2 regions of the Nocardioides sp. BGA-UO-ETr-FS32 genome follow, and region 1 is predicted to be linked to the other one. Evidence: riboswitches for the same ligand, from Rfam matches in the RefSeq annotation. Region 1 holds a riboswitch; the other holds the start of a gene.
The links. A riboswitch is a leader RNA that binds a small molecule or an ion and turns the genes downstream of it on or off. The one in region 1 is predicted to bind cobalamin.
Positions count from the first base shown of each region.

Region 1 (7,022 bases):
GTCGTCGGCACCACTGTCACAAAGGCGATCCTCGAGTGGGCGGTGGACATCAATCCGCCATACGCCGCGATGATGGTCGCCCTGCCACGAACAACTGGACTCATCACCACGGCAGACAGCACCGCCGACACCTCCCGCACCCCGGCACGGCCACGCGACGAGAAGACCCTCGAACTCGTTCTCGACTGCATCTTCGCGGCTATGACGAGCCTCGACCCCGACCTCGCGTGGGCTTCGGCCACATCATTGAATGCCCTCGGATCTCGCTCCACGCCACATCACGCATCGATCCGCGAACGCGTTCGGCGGCGGCTGTACGAAGTCATCGACAATCCAGCATCCGCAGCGGGTGCCGCTGCAGCGATGGCTGTCGTACTCGTCTGGTGGCCTGATGACTCAGCGACCCGCGACCGCGTCCAGTGGCATCGTTCCAGTCACGCAACGCCCATGCGCTTGACCGTCCTCGCGCATCTCCTCGGCGTTCTGAAAGACTCGTTCACCGGTGACAGGGCGACCGACACCGGCAACACCGACGGCAAGATCGCGGACACCACCGACGGGAGCGAGCTCACCGCGCCAGAAGTCGCGTGGCTGCGCTCGTTCCTTAACGACTATTGGTCGGGAACTCCCGAGGTGCAGGGTCGGATTCGTCTCGCCGCAGTTGGCGCCGTAATCCGGCGCGACGCGGATGTCGCGACTCGCATCGCGGAGTTCCTGCGGAACGGACGTGGACGCAACATCGACGCCGTGTGGACCGTCGCACTTCACGCTTTCGCTCATGACCTTGCGATCGCGGAGGCCGTCGCGGAGGTCATCGTCGACCAAGAGCACTCATGGCCGGCGCTGCGGATGGGCTACGGCTTAGGTGGCCTCACCGCCGCCTTCGCGGCTGGCACGCCCCACCACGCACTCATCGCGCGCGCCGTGGAGACCCGCTTGGAACGGTTCGATCATCGCCACAACGAGATGCTCCTGTTCAATCTCTGCGAGATTGACCAAGGCCCACAGATGCGACGCGCACTGCTGGACGCGCTCACCACCCCCGGCAGCCAACCGCACTGGGCCGCGAACGCACTGTACCGCCACTTCTCGGACGACCCTGAGGTCCGTGAGGCGCTAATAGCCGCCATTAACGGCCCAGCTGCTCGCGCGTCCCAGGTCGCTGTTATCGCACAAGGAGTTCTGGGGGCCGAACCAGCACGCGTCCGACTCTTGCAGATACTTCACGAACTCCACGACGGCACCACCGACCTCACGCGCCCTCGGTTCGCTCGCCCTGACATCGTCGCGTCAGCACTGGCCGACTGCCTCGACGAGCTCATCCAGACCGACCACGATGCCGGCGACGGCATAGTCGAGCAAACCTCCGCAGAAGCGATGCCTCTCCTGGCCGCTAGCAACGACCCCTGGCACGGCGACACGCAATTCAACTTCGCCACCCGTACAGCAACCTGCCCCACCTCCCGCGCCGTAATTGACGACCGAGCCCGGCTCACGCTCGCATCACTACGCGCCTACCGCACCTCCCCCAACCGTTACCTCGCCGGTCTGCTCTACGCCTCCGCCGACCACCCTGGGTGGCGCCACGACACCCTTCAACGCTTGCTTACCAGACTGCGCGTACCGCCCCCGTCGATCCGGTACGACCTGAACCGAATACTCGCCACCACCCCCGCCGCATCGCACGTCGCGGTCCAAGCCTGCGCTGGATGGGCCGACGAGGCCGCCGGCAACGTGAAGACCATCGCGTCCCTCGCCTACCACCGCGCGCTTGTTCATCAACACCAGGCTGGCGCGATCTCCACGGATGAACTGGATGACGCCGTTACCCACCTCGCAGACGTCGCCGCCAGTTACGGATACGACCACGACGAACGCCGCCGCGCAGCTTGGGTTGGTATGTGCGTCACCCGGACGTGGAAACAAATGGTCGGCAAGACCGAGGTCAACACGGGTCGCCCGACAACCGTGTCCCTTCAAGGCACACTGACCGGGATTGACGCCGTCCTCGTCCACGAAGTCGCAGCCAACTGGGACGACCTCCGCCACGACTTCGGGGACGACCTCTTCGAACACATCAAAGGACACGAATTTGACGAGACCTCCGCAGCCTTGTGGGACGCCCTTGCAACGGTCGCCCGGCACTTCCCGGCAATCGACGAACAACTACGCCACCGGGTGAACGAAAACGCTGCGCTTCTCGCCAAGGACGCGATCTTGAACTGGTTCGTCACCGACCCCACCCGCAACCGACAAGAAGTCACTGAAGCCGTAGGCGCGAACATCCACACCAGCAACCATCTTCGCGACTTGGCCGTCCTGATGGCGCAAGACCCTCTGCGTTACAACATTGACGAGTCCGCCCTCATCGAGCTCGTCACATCTCGGTTCGGGACCGAAACAGCTCCAGAAGGATTCGGCGACGCACTCTTCGAAACGCTTGCGGTCCTCCAACCTACGCATCCAGCGGTTCAAGAGCTCTGGATCGCGCAGAAGCAAGACATCGACAACGCACGCCACCGCCGCGACGCCATGGGCCCCGGGATACCGGCCGATCCCGGCCCCGACATGCCCGAAATCCACCCCGAGGGCAGCCCGCGACGCCGTCGCAGACGTCCGCACCCCCAAACCGCCATCGCCGTCGCATTCGCCGCCGCTCCAGCCGAACTCGTCCCCTATGTCACGACCTCGTTCCTACACCTCTTTGGCAGCACCGACGACGACTCCATGTTCGAGCCCGCAGTCATCCGTCACGCACGTAGACGCCTTGCCACAGACGCCGACGCAGCACACACGGTCCGCCGATATGCCACCGCCCCCACGACCCCGTTCACCGAGGCGGTTCAGCTATCAACACTGATGACCTCTATCCCGCGCACCGACAACGACCCCGACCTCATCGAGCACTGCCTCAACCTCCTCAACTGCCACGAGCCGCCCATCCTCGTCCGCGACCTCACCCTCAACGCCGCCGTGTCCGCGGCGACGTCGCTCCTCGAAGCGACCGCTCGAACTCGCTGAATTGCAGCGTCCACCAACTTGTCGTCCTGACTCTGCTTCCGCCGCTGGCCAGACTCGCGGTACCCCTAGCCGGCCAGACACCGGTAAGCCCGTCCCCGGACACCACGCCCCGCCCAGCCCGTCGAAAGAGCGCCGCGCCGTAGAAGCCTGAGCGCCCGTGAGCCTCGCCCGCCTCGCGTGCGTCATTCTGGGCGAAGCGACGCTGGTCCCGTGCCTCAGTTCTCAGCCTTGTCCCAAGCCCACTGCGTTACCGCGCGGGCTGGCGTCCAGCCCGTGAAGCCTCCGATCGCGGCAGCCCTCTCCACGCCCACGCGGATGAGCTCGCCGCCGTGGTCGGCGTACGCCTTGGCCAGCAGCATCTCGGTCTCCAGAGTGACGCCATGGACGACGAGGCGGCCACCGGGCTTGATTGAGCTCAAGCAAGTTTCGAGAACCCCTTCGCGAGTGGCGCCGCCACCGATGAAGATCGCCTCCGGGGCGGGCAGCCCTTCGAGGGCATCCGGCGCGCGGCCGATCACCAACTGAAGGTCGGGCACGCCCAGCGCCTGGGCGTTGCGCATGATCCGGTCGGCGCGTACCGGGTCTGACTCGATGGCGAAGGTGAGGCACGACGGGTGGGCGCGCATCCACTCGATGCCGACCGACCCTGCGCCGGCGCCGACGTCCCAGAGGATCTGACCAGGAGCGGGCATCAGGCGGGCCAGAGCGGAGGCGCGGAGGTCGCGCTTGGTGAGCTGGCCGTCATGCTCGAAGGCGTCGTCGGTGAGGCCCGGCGCCCAGGAGGCGGGACCGTTTCCGACAACCTCGAGGGCGATGACGTTCAGCTTCGGCGACGAGCCCGACCACGACGAGGCGATGCCCGAGCCCGACGACTCGGACGACGAGCCCAGGTCCCCGAGGACCGTCATGGAAGACGCGCCCCAACCCGACGAGGTCAGCAGCGACGCGACCGCAGCAGGCGTCGACGCATCAGACGACAGCACCAGGATCCGCCGCCCCGGCGCGAGCTCCCGCGCCACCAGCGACACCGGCCGCCCCACCAGCGAGACCACCACACACGACTCCGCCGACCACCCCATCCGCGCCCGGGCCAGCGCCACCGACGACACGGCCGGCACCACGCGTACGGGCGCGCCCAGGTCGAGCAGCGTCGTCGCGATCCCCGACACCAGCGGGTCCCCCGACGCCAGCGCGACGACGGGGCTCCCGGCGTACTCGGCAAGCAGCGACGGCAGGCCCGCAGACAGCGGCGACGGCCACGGCACCCGCACCTGATCGGGCACCGCGGGCACCAGCGACAGGTGGCGCGACCCGCCCCACAGCACAGCCGCATCCAGCACCAGTGACCGCGAGGACTCGGGCAGCGAGGCCCAGCCGTCGGCGCCGATCCCGACGACCACGACCTCGCTGGGCACCCCGGTGGACGACATGGCCGCAGACGCTATCGTGACGCGGACAAGGCGAGAGGTGCCCCGAAGTCTGGGGAGAATCTGGGAAGCCGGTGAGAATCCGGCACAGGGCCCGCTGCGGTGACCGAGGCACGACCTCGGAAGTCCGAAGACCGGCCTCCCGCCATCCAAACGAAGCTGGCAACGAGAGCGGGAGCCCCCATGCCACTGCAGTACCCCCTGTCCGCCGTCGTCCCCTCCACGGCCGACCACCGCGACGACATGACCCTCGCGCTGGTCCTCACAACGATCTCCCCCGAGGTCGGCGGCGTCCTCGTGCGCGGCGAGAAGGGCACGGCGAAGTCCACCACCGTGCGCGCCCTCGCCTCCGTGCTGCCGCCGATCGAGGTGGTCGCCGGCGACCGGTTCTCGAGCCGGCCCGGCGACGTCTCCCCCGACGGCCCGGGCCCCGAACAGCGCTGGCCGCTCGACGCCGAGACCGAGACCCGGCCCGTACGCCTCGTCGAGCTGCCCGTCGGCGCCACCGAGGACCGCGTGCTCGGCTCGCTCCACCTGTCCAAGGTGCTGGCCGACGGCGTCGCGGAGTACGACCCCGGCCTCCTCGCCCGCGCGCACCGCGGCATCCTCTACGTCGACGAGGTCAACCTGCTCCACGACCACCTCGTCGACCTGCTGCTCGACGCCGCCGCGATGGGCCGCTCCACCGTCGAGCGCGACGGCGTCTCGGTCGCGCACGCCGCCCGCTTCGTGCTCGTCGGCACCATGAACCCCGAGGAGGGCGAGCTCCGCCCCCAGCTCCTCGACCGCTTCGGCCTCACCGTCGAGATCGCCGCGCCGCGCGACCCGCAGCTGCGCGCCGAGGTCGTACGCCGCCGGCTGGCCTTCGACGCCGACCCGGCTGCCTTCGTCGAGGCGTACGCCGACGCGGAGCGCGCGCTGACCGATCGGATCGCCTCCGCCCGCAAGCTGCTCCCCGAGGTCGAGCTCACCGATGCGGTGCTCACCAAGGTCGCCGAGGTGTGCGCCGCCTTCGAGGTCGACGGGATGCGCGCCGACATCGTCACCACGCGTACGGCGGTGGCGCACGCGGCGTGGAACGGGAGGACCACCGTTACCAAGGTCGACATCCGCCAGGCTGCGCTGCTCGCGCTGCCGCACCGCCGACGGAGGAATCCGTTCGATGCGCCGGGGTTGGACGAGGAGCTGCTCGATGCGGTGCTGGGGGATGAGGAGCCGGAGCCGGAGCCGCCCCTACCGCCGGAGCCGGAGGGGGATGGCGAGGGGGACTCTGAGGGAGAGGGTCTCGATACGCCCCCTCGTTCCTCGGGGGCTACTCGACCAGCGAATGAGGACGGCCTTACTCGACCACCGAATGAAGGTGAACCACCGAGTGAGGGCGACCGGGATCTCGATACGCCCCCTCGTTCCTCGGGGGCTACTCGACCGACGAGTGAGGATGGGGCTACTCGACTGGCGATGGAGAGTGTCATCGGGGCCGCGGATCCCTACAAGGTGCGGCGCTTCGAGGTCCACGGCACGGGAGCGGGCGAGTCGGGCAAGCGGAGCCGGGCGCTGACCTCCAACGGCCGGCGCATCGGGGCCGACCCGCAGGGCACCGGCGGGCTGCACCTGGTCGAGACGATCCGCGCCGCCGCTCCGCACCAGCAGGCTCGCGGCAGGACCGGTGGGCGGCTCAGGTTCGAGCCCACCGACCTCCGGACCGCACGACGCGAGGGACGCGAGGCCAACCTCGTGCTCTTCTGCGTCGACGCGTCCGGGTCGATGGCCGCGCGCAAGCGGATGGAGCAGGTCAAGACCGCGATCCTCAGCCTGCTGCTCGACGCCTACCAGCGCCGCGACAAGGTCGGGCTGGTCACCTTCCGCGGCGACGGCGCCGAGGTCGCGCTGCCGCCGACCCACTCGGTCGACATCGCCGCCCGACGCCTGGCCGAGCTGCCGGCGGGAGGGCGTACGCCGCTCGCCGAGGGCCTGCTCACCGCGGCCGAGGTGCTGCGCGTCGAGGCCGTACGCGACCCGCGCCGGCGCCCGCTGCTCATCGTGATCACCGACGGCCGCGCCACCCACGGCCAGGACGCGGTCGCGCGCAGCCGACAGGCCGCGCAATGGATCGCCGAGCACCGGACGACCGCGGTCGTCGTCGACTGCGAGCAGGGCCCGATGCGGATGGGCCTCGCCGGCGCACTCGCGCAGGCCATGCGGGCGACCCACCTGCCGATCGCCGACGTCAGCGCGCAGGCGCTCGCCGGCCTGGCCCGCGCCGCATGAGCCCGCAGACGCTCAGCCAGGACCTCTACGACGTCATCGCCCGCCGGCGCGACGTACGGGCGGAGTTCAGCGGCGAGACCGTCGACCTGGGCCGGCTGCGACGCGTGCTCGAGGCGGCGCACCACGCACCCAGCGTCGGGCACTCGCAGCCGTGGGACTTCGTGCTCGTCTTCGACGACGGGACCCGCGAGGCGTTCGCCGAGCACGTCGAGACCGAGCGGCGTACGTTCGCCGCCGAGCTGCCGCCGGAGCGACGCGAGACCTTCGAGAAGATCAAGGTCGAAGGCATCCGCGAGTCAGGGCTCG
Region 1 is NZ_JCAQOX010000017.1:1,074,261-1,081,282, reverse strand. It holds gene AC57BS_RS25310 (NACHT domain-containing protein) at 1-3,021, shown strand, start outside; gene cbiE (precorrin-6y C5,15-methyltransferase (decarboxylating) subunit CbiE) at 3,237-4,451, opposite strand; cobalamin riboswitch at 4,470-4,605, shown strand; gene AC57BS_RS25300 (VWA domain-containing protein) at 4,632-6,716, shown strand; gene bluB (5,6-dimethylbenzimidazole synthase) at 6,713-7,022, shown strand, end outside.

Region 2 (7,022 bases), on a different contig from region 1:
GAGGGGGGGTGAGTCCTCGCGGGCTACTCGACCGCCGAGGGAGGGTGGGTCCTCGCGGGCTGCTCGACCGGCGACCGGAGGCCTTCTCCCGCCGGGGTCCTCGGCGACGCTGTCGCCGGGGACGACGATCAGCGAGAAGTACGGCACCGTCGCGGGGTCGACGTCGACCACGGGCATCCAGCGCTCGGCGGGCATCGAGGCGCGTTCGACGTACAGCGCGTGCTCCAACCTGCCGGCCTGGCGCAGCGCGTCGACGACGCCGGGGAAGCGACGGCCGAGCTTCATGATGATCGCGCCGTCGGTGTCGGCGAGGCGGCGGGCGAGCTCGGGGACGGGGAGGGTGCCGGGCAGCACGGTGAGCACGTCGGTCTGCCGCACGAGCGGCGAGGCGAGGACGGCGGTGGCGGCGGCGAAGGCAGGTACGCCCGGGACGACCTCGGTCTCGAAGCGCGGGGCGAGCCGGTCGTGGAGGTACATGAACGAGCCGTAGAACAGCGGGTCGCCCTCGGCCAGCACGACGACCGTACGGCCCTGCTCGAGGTGGGCGGCCAGACGTGAGGCGCACTCCTCGTAGAACTCGGCCATCGCGCCGGCGTACCCGCCCGGGTGCGCGGTCGGGCCGGTCGTGACGGGGTAGCGGAGCTCCTCCTCGATCGCCGTGCCCGGGATGAGGTCGGCGGCGATCCGGCGGGCGTTGGACTGCTTGCCGACGCCGGCGTGGAAGGCGATCACGTCGGCGTCGCGGATCAGCCGGGCGGCCTTGAGGGTGACCAGCTCGGGGTCGCCGGGCCCCAGGCCCACCCCGTAGAGCCTGCCGTACAGCCGGCCGGTCACTCCCGCTCCTGGGCCAGCGCGTTGAGGGCGGAGGCGGCCATCGCCGAGCCGCCGCGGCGGCCGCGGACGGTGAGGTAGGGGATGTCGAGGTCCACTTCTTCGAGTGCCTGCTTGGACTCGGCGGCGCCGATGAAGCCGACGGGTACGCCGACGATCGCGGCCGGTCGCGGAGCTCCGTCGAGCAGCATCTCGAGCAGGTGGAACAGCGCAGTGGGAGCGTTGCCGATCGCGACCACCGAGCCCTCGAGGCGGTCGGTGAGCAGCGAGAGCGCGGCGGCCGAGCGGGTGGTGCCCATCAGCATCGCGAGGTCGGGCGTACGCCGGTCGTGCAGCGCGCAGAGCACCTCGTTGTCGCGGGGGAGGCGGGCGCGGGTGACGCCGGACGCGACCATGTGGGCGTCGGTGATGATCGGCGCGCCGCCGTCGAGCGCCTCGCGCGCTGCGCTGACCAGGCGCGGGTGGATGACCAGGTCGTCGGTCAGGTCGGTCTGGCCGGCGCCGTGGACCATGCGTACGGCGACGCGCTCCGCGTCCGCGGGCAGGTGGTCGAAGCGGGCCTCGCGGCGGATCGTCGCGAACGACTCGTCGTAGATCGCGGCCCCGTTGGCGATGTAGTCGTAGCGACGGGTCGGTCGGGCAAGCAGGCTCATCACGGCTCCTCGGGGTTCGCGCCCCTGGGTAGGCAGGTAACGCCGCGCGGGCAGTGTCTGGCTCGCCCCCGATCTGGCTGGGGGACTGACAGTGGCGGAACCGCCCCGGACTCGCACCGGGTTCCTGCGTCGCGTGACGGGGGCAGCCTAGGGCAGGAGGGGCAGATGTGGATGTCCGGATACGGTGCGGTCGCCATGGATCCCGCCGACCGCACCGTCAAGCAGCTGGAGCTCAACCAGCTGCTGCGCAGTGCCGTCCCGCTCATCGCGGCAGGTCTGGGTATCGCAGGCCTGTACGCCTACCTCGCGTCGAGCAGCGGCCTCGCCGCTTTCTGGATCGGGCCACCGCTCGCGCTCGGGGGCAGCGTCCTCGCCGCGATCGGCTATCGCGGGCGGCTGCGCGAGATCCGCAGCCCGGTGCCGTCGACGGGGCGGCACTACCCGTGGCTCTTCCTCGGCTGGGCGTGCGTCGTCGCCGGAGCGCTGATCCCGCCGTACGCGCACGCCTGACGAGCACCATGAAGGCAGTTCGTGCCGTGATGGCGTCGGCTGAGCGTGGACTTGTTCGTCGAGCACGCGAACTGCCTGCATGGTGCACGCTGACCCGGGTCAGCGGGCGATGAGCGACTTCCACGGGGTGACGACCAGGTGCTCCGGGAGAGTGAGTGAAAACTTTCGCTCAAGCACTCCGGCCTCCACCTCGATGTGATTGACGCTGGGGGCGATGTCGCCGTACGCCGGAGGCTCGGACCGTACGAGCGCGCGGGGGTCGGCGTCGTGCGCCTCCGGCGCGACCGGGAGCTCGTCGACGTGCCACGCCGCCTGCTCGTCGCTGCCGCGGACCTGCTGGAAGGCGCGGGCCAGGCCGGTGAGTCGGGCGGCGGCTTCGTGCAGCGGGACGACCGGGCCCCAGCGGGACGACCCGATCCGGAGCTGGACCTCGTCGGCCGAGAGGGCGACGAGGCCGAGGTCGCAGGTCCGCGAGGTGAGGTCGCCCCGGCCGTCGTCGAGGACGAACAGGAAGCGGCCCGGGAGCTTCGCGAGGGACGGGGTCGCGCAGATGCGATCGTCGAGCTCGGCCGTGACCGGGCGGAGGTCGGCGCGGCCGCCGTGCAGCCCGGTCAGTGGCGACACGAGGACGTTGCGGACGAGCTCGTGGTCGGGGTGCGGGATCAGGCCGGTGGCGCGGATCGCTTCGACGACCTCCGGCGGGACGTCACCGTCGACCAGCGGGAGCGCGCGGAGCTGGAGGTTGGCCCGCTTGGTCAGGTGGACCTGCCCGTCGCCGTACGCCTCCGCGACGTCGAGCAGCGCCAGCAGCGTGGTGCGGGTGAGGCGGCCGCCGGGGACGCGGAGGCGTACGAGTGCGCCGTCGTCGGCGGGCCACGGGCGGAAGACGCCGGGGCAGAGGTCGCCTCGGGTCCGCTGGGTCACGGGGGCGATCTTGGCATGGCGTCGTGGTCTCGATACGCCCGGCGAAGAGCAGCTGCCGCTAGGGTCGTGCGCACCACTCCGCGTGGAACCCAGGAACCCGGTGTCAGTCCGGGGCGGTTCCGCCACTGTGAGGGCCTGCGTGCAGGCCCGCAGCCAGATACTGGCCCACGCGGATCCCATCAGAGGGGCGAGAACCCCGAGGAGGATCCGTGCGCATCGCACTGCTGTCCACGTCCGACACCGACCTGCTGAGCGCGGGGGAGTCCGGCGCCGACTACGTGCTCGCCAACCCGGCGCGGCCCGGCCACCAGTCGATGGCCGAGGTGATCGAGGGCTGCGACCTCGTGGTCGGCCGACTGCTCGGCTCACGTGAAGACCTGTGTTCCGGCTTCACGCGCGTCGCGGCGACCGGGAAGCCCGTCGTCGTCCTCGGAGGTGAGCAGTCGCCGAGCGCCGAGCTGATGGAGCTGTCGTCGGTTCCGATGGGGGTCGCTGCCGAGGCGCACCGCTACCTCGCCGAGGGCGGGCCGGCGAACCTCCGGCAGCTGCACGCGTTCCTCTCCGACACGGTGCTGCTGACGGGGGAGGGGTTCGAGCCGCCGCAGGTGCTGCCGCAGTGGGGGTTTGCGGCGCGAGAGGGTCTCGATACGCCCGCTCGTTCCTCGCGGGCTGCTCGACCAGCGATGAGAGTCGGGGTGCTCTACTACCGCGCCCACGAGGCCAGTGGGAACACCGCATTCGCCCACGCCCTCGCGGACGCGATCGACGCGACGGGGCAGGCGGTTGGCGTACCGGTCTTCGCCGGGTCGCTGCGGTCCGCGCCCGACGAGCTGTACGACGCGCTCGGCACGCTCGACGCGCTGGTCGTCACCGTGCTGGCGGCCGGCGGCAGCGTGCCCGCGGGCGCCAGCGCAGGCGGGGACGACGAGTCGTGGGACGTCGCGCGGATGTCCGCGCTCGACATCCCGATCATCCAGGGCCTCTGCCTCACGAGCAGCCGCGCGGAGTGGGAGGCGTCCGACGACGGCGTGAGTCCGATGGACTCCGCGACCCAGATCGCGATCCCGGAGTTCGACGGACGCATCATCACGGCGCCGTTCTCCTTCAAGGAGGTCGACGCCGACGGGTTGCCGCGCTACGTCGCCGACCCCGAGCGGTGCGCGCGCGTGGCGGGCATCGCGGTCAGGCACGCCCGCCTGCGCCGGATCCCCAACGCCGAGAAGCGGCTCGCCCTCGTGCTGTCGGCGTACCCCACCAAGCACGCGCGTATCGGCAACGCCGTCGGGCTCGACACCCCGGTCTCGGCGATCCGGATGCTGCGGAGGCTGCGGGAGGAGGGGTACGACCTGGGCGAGGGGAACGTCGTCACGGACATCCTGGATGGTCTCGAAGGTCTCGATACGTCCTCTCTCGTTCCTCGCTCGGACTACTCGACCACCGAGAGGGAGGCCGAGACCGCAGCCGGCGATGCGCTGATCCACGCCCTCATCGCGGCGGGCGGCCAGGACGAGGAGTGGCTCACGCACGCGCAGCTGACCGACGCGCACGTGAGGATCACGCCGGAGCAGTACGCCGCGTGGACCGCCGACCTGCCCGCGGACCTGCGCGCCGACATGGTCGAGGCGTGGGGCGAGGCGCCCGGCTCGCTCTTCGTCACGGAGTCATCGGATGGGGGCGCCGGCGATCTCGTGCTTGCCACTCTTCCTGCGGGCAACGTGGTGCTGCTCATCCAGCCGCCGCGCGGGTTCGGGGAGAACCCGATCGCGATCTACCACGACCCCGACCTCGCGCCGACCCATCACTACCTCGGTGCCTATCGCTGGCTCGAGCACGGCTTCAAGGCTGACGCCGTCGTGCACCTCGGCAAGCACGGCTCGCTCGAGTGGCTGCCCGGCAAGAACGCCGCCCTCTCGGCCAGCTGCGGCACCGACGCCGCGCTCGGCGACCTCCCGGTGGTCTACCCGTTCCTCGTCAACGACCCCGGCGAGGGCGCGCAGGCCAAGCGCCGCGCCCACGCGACGATCGTCGACCACCTCGTGCCGCCGATGGCGCGCGCCGAGTCCTACGGCGACATCGCCCGGCTCGAGCAGCTCCTCGACGAGCACGCCAACATCGCCGCGATGGACCCGGCCAAGCTGCCGGCGATCCGCGGCGAGATCTGGCAGCTCATGCACGCCGCCGAGATGCACCGCGACCTCGGGCTCGACGAGCAGCCGGACGACGAGGAGTTCGACGACTTCATCATGCACGTCGACGGGTGGCTCTGCGAGATCAAGGACGCGCAGATCCGCGACGGCCTGCACGTGCTCGGCGAGGCGCCGAGCGGCGAGGCGCGGGTCAACCTGGTGCTCGCGATCCTCCGGGCCGCGCAGGTGTTCGGGGGGCAGGCGCAGGCGGTGCCGGGGTTGCGCGCGGCATTGGGACTGGGTCTCGATACGACCCCACGTTCCTCGGGGTCTACTCGACCACCGAGTGGAGAAATCGCTGGTCGAGTAGCCGCGAGGGACGAGCGGCGTATCGAGACCACCGCCGACGTCGATGCGATCGAGGCGATCGCGCGCGACCTCGTCGAGCAGATGGACAAGGCCGACTGGGACCCCGCCCGCGCGGCGGAGCTGCACGACGACCCCGAGGTCCAGCGGGTGCTGGAGTTCGCGGCGACCCAGGTCGTGCCGCGCCTGGCCCGCACCACCGACGAGCTCGACGCGGTCGTCCACGCGCTCGACGGCGGCTTCATCGCGGCCGGGCCGTCGGGCTCGCCGCTGCGCGGGCTGGTCAACGTGCTGCCGACCGGCCGCAACTTCTACACCGTCGACCCGCGCGCGGTGCCGTCCCGCCTCGCGTGGCAGACCGGGCTGGCGATGGCGGAGTCGCTCGTCGCGAAGTACGTCGACGAGACCGGCACCTGGCCCGAGTCGGTCGGCCTCTCGGTCTGGGGCACCAGCGCGATGCGCACGAGCGGCGACGACATCGCCGAGGTGCTCGCGCTGCTCGGCGTACGCCCGGTCTGGGACGAGGCGTCGCGCCGGGTCAACGACCTCCAGGTCATCCCGCTCGACGAGCTCGGCCGCCCGCGCATCGACGTCACCGTGCGGATCTCCGGGTTCTTCCGCGACGCCTTCCCGCACGTGGTGGCGATGCTCGACGACGCCGTACGCCTCGTGGCTGGCCTCGACGAGCCCGACGAGCACAACCACGTACGGGCGCACGCGCGCGCCGACCTGGCCGCGCACGGCGACGAGCGGCGCTCGACCACGCGGATCTTCGGCTCGAAGCCCGGCTCGTACGGCGCCGGCATCCTCCAGGTCGTCGAGTCGGGCAACTGGCGCAGCGACGACGACCTCGCGGAGGTCTACACGGCGTGGGGCGGCTTCGCCTACGGCCGCGACCTCGACGGGGCGCCGGCGGCCGACGACATGCGCACCAACTACCGCCGCATCAAGGTCGCGGCCAAGAACGTCGACACCCGCGAGCACGACATCGCCGACAGCGACGACTACTTCCAGTACCACGGCGGCATGGTCGCCACGGTCCGCGCGCTGACCGGCAGCGACCCCAAGGCGTACGTCGGTGACTCGACCACCCCCGACGCGGTCCGCACGCGGACGCTGCAAGAGGAGACGAACCGCGTCTTCCGCTCGCGCGTGGTCAACCCGCGGTGGATCGCGGCGATGCAGCGCCACGGCTACAAGGGTGCGTTCGAGCTGGCTGCGACCGTCGACTACCTCTTCGGCTTCGACGCGACCGCGGGCGTCGTGCACGACTGGATGTACGAGTCGCTGGCCAAGGAGTACGTCCTCGACGAGACCAACCAGCAGTTCCTGCGGACGTCGAACCCGTGGGCGCTGCGCGGGATCGTCGAGCGGCTGCACGAGGCCGCCGAGCGCGGGCTGTGGGAGGAGCCGGACGCCGAGGTGGTCGCCGCGCTGCAGCAGGTCTACCTCGACGTCGAGGGCGAGCTGGAGGACCGGTGACCCGCGTCCGCGTCGTCGGCATCGGCTGCCACCCCGGCCAGCTGACGCTCGAGGCACGCGAGGCCATCGCGGGCTGCGACTACGTGATCGCTGCCGACAAGGGCTCTTCCGATCAGGGGGACGACCCGCT
Region 2 is NZ_JCAQOX010000014.1:26,470-33,491, forward strand. It holds gene AC57BS_RS09980 (precorrin-2 C(20)-methyltransferase) at 1-834, opposite strand, end outside; gene AC57BS_RS09985 (precorrin-8X methylmutase) at 831-1,484, opposite strand; cobalamin riboswitch at 1,536-1,611, opposite strand; gene AC57BS_RS09990 (hypothetical protein) at 1,650-1,994, shown strand; gene AC57BS_RS09995 (ferredoxin-like domain-containing protein) at 2,094-2,918, opposite strand; cobalamin riboswitch at 2,963-3,101, shown strand; gene cobN (cobaltochelatase subunit CobN) at 3,128-6,892, shown strand; gene cobF (precorrin-6A synthase (deacetylating)) at 6,889-7,022, shown strand, end outside.
Region 2: it holds a riboswitch for cobalamin, as region 1 does, so the genes downstream of both, cobN (cobaltochelatase subunit CobN) here and AC57BS_RS25300 (VWA domain-containing protein) in region 1, are expected to answer to the same signal.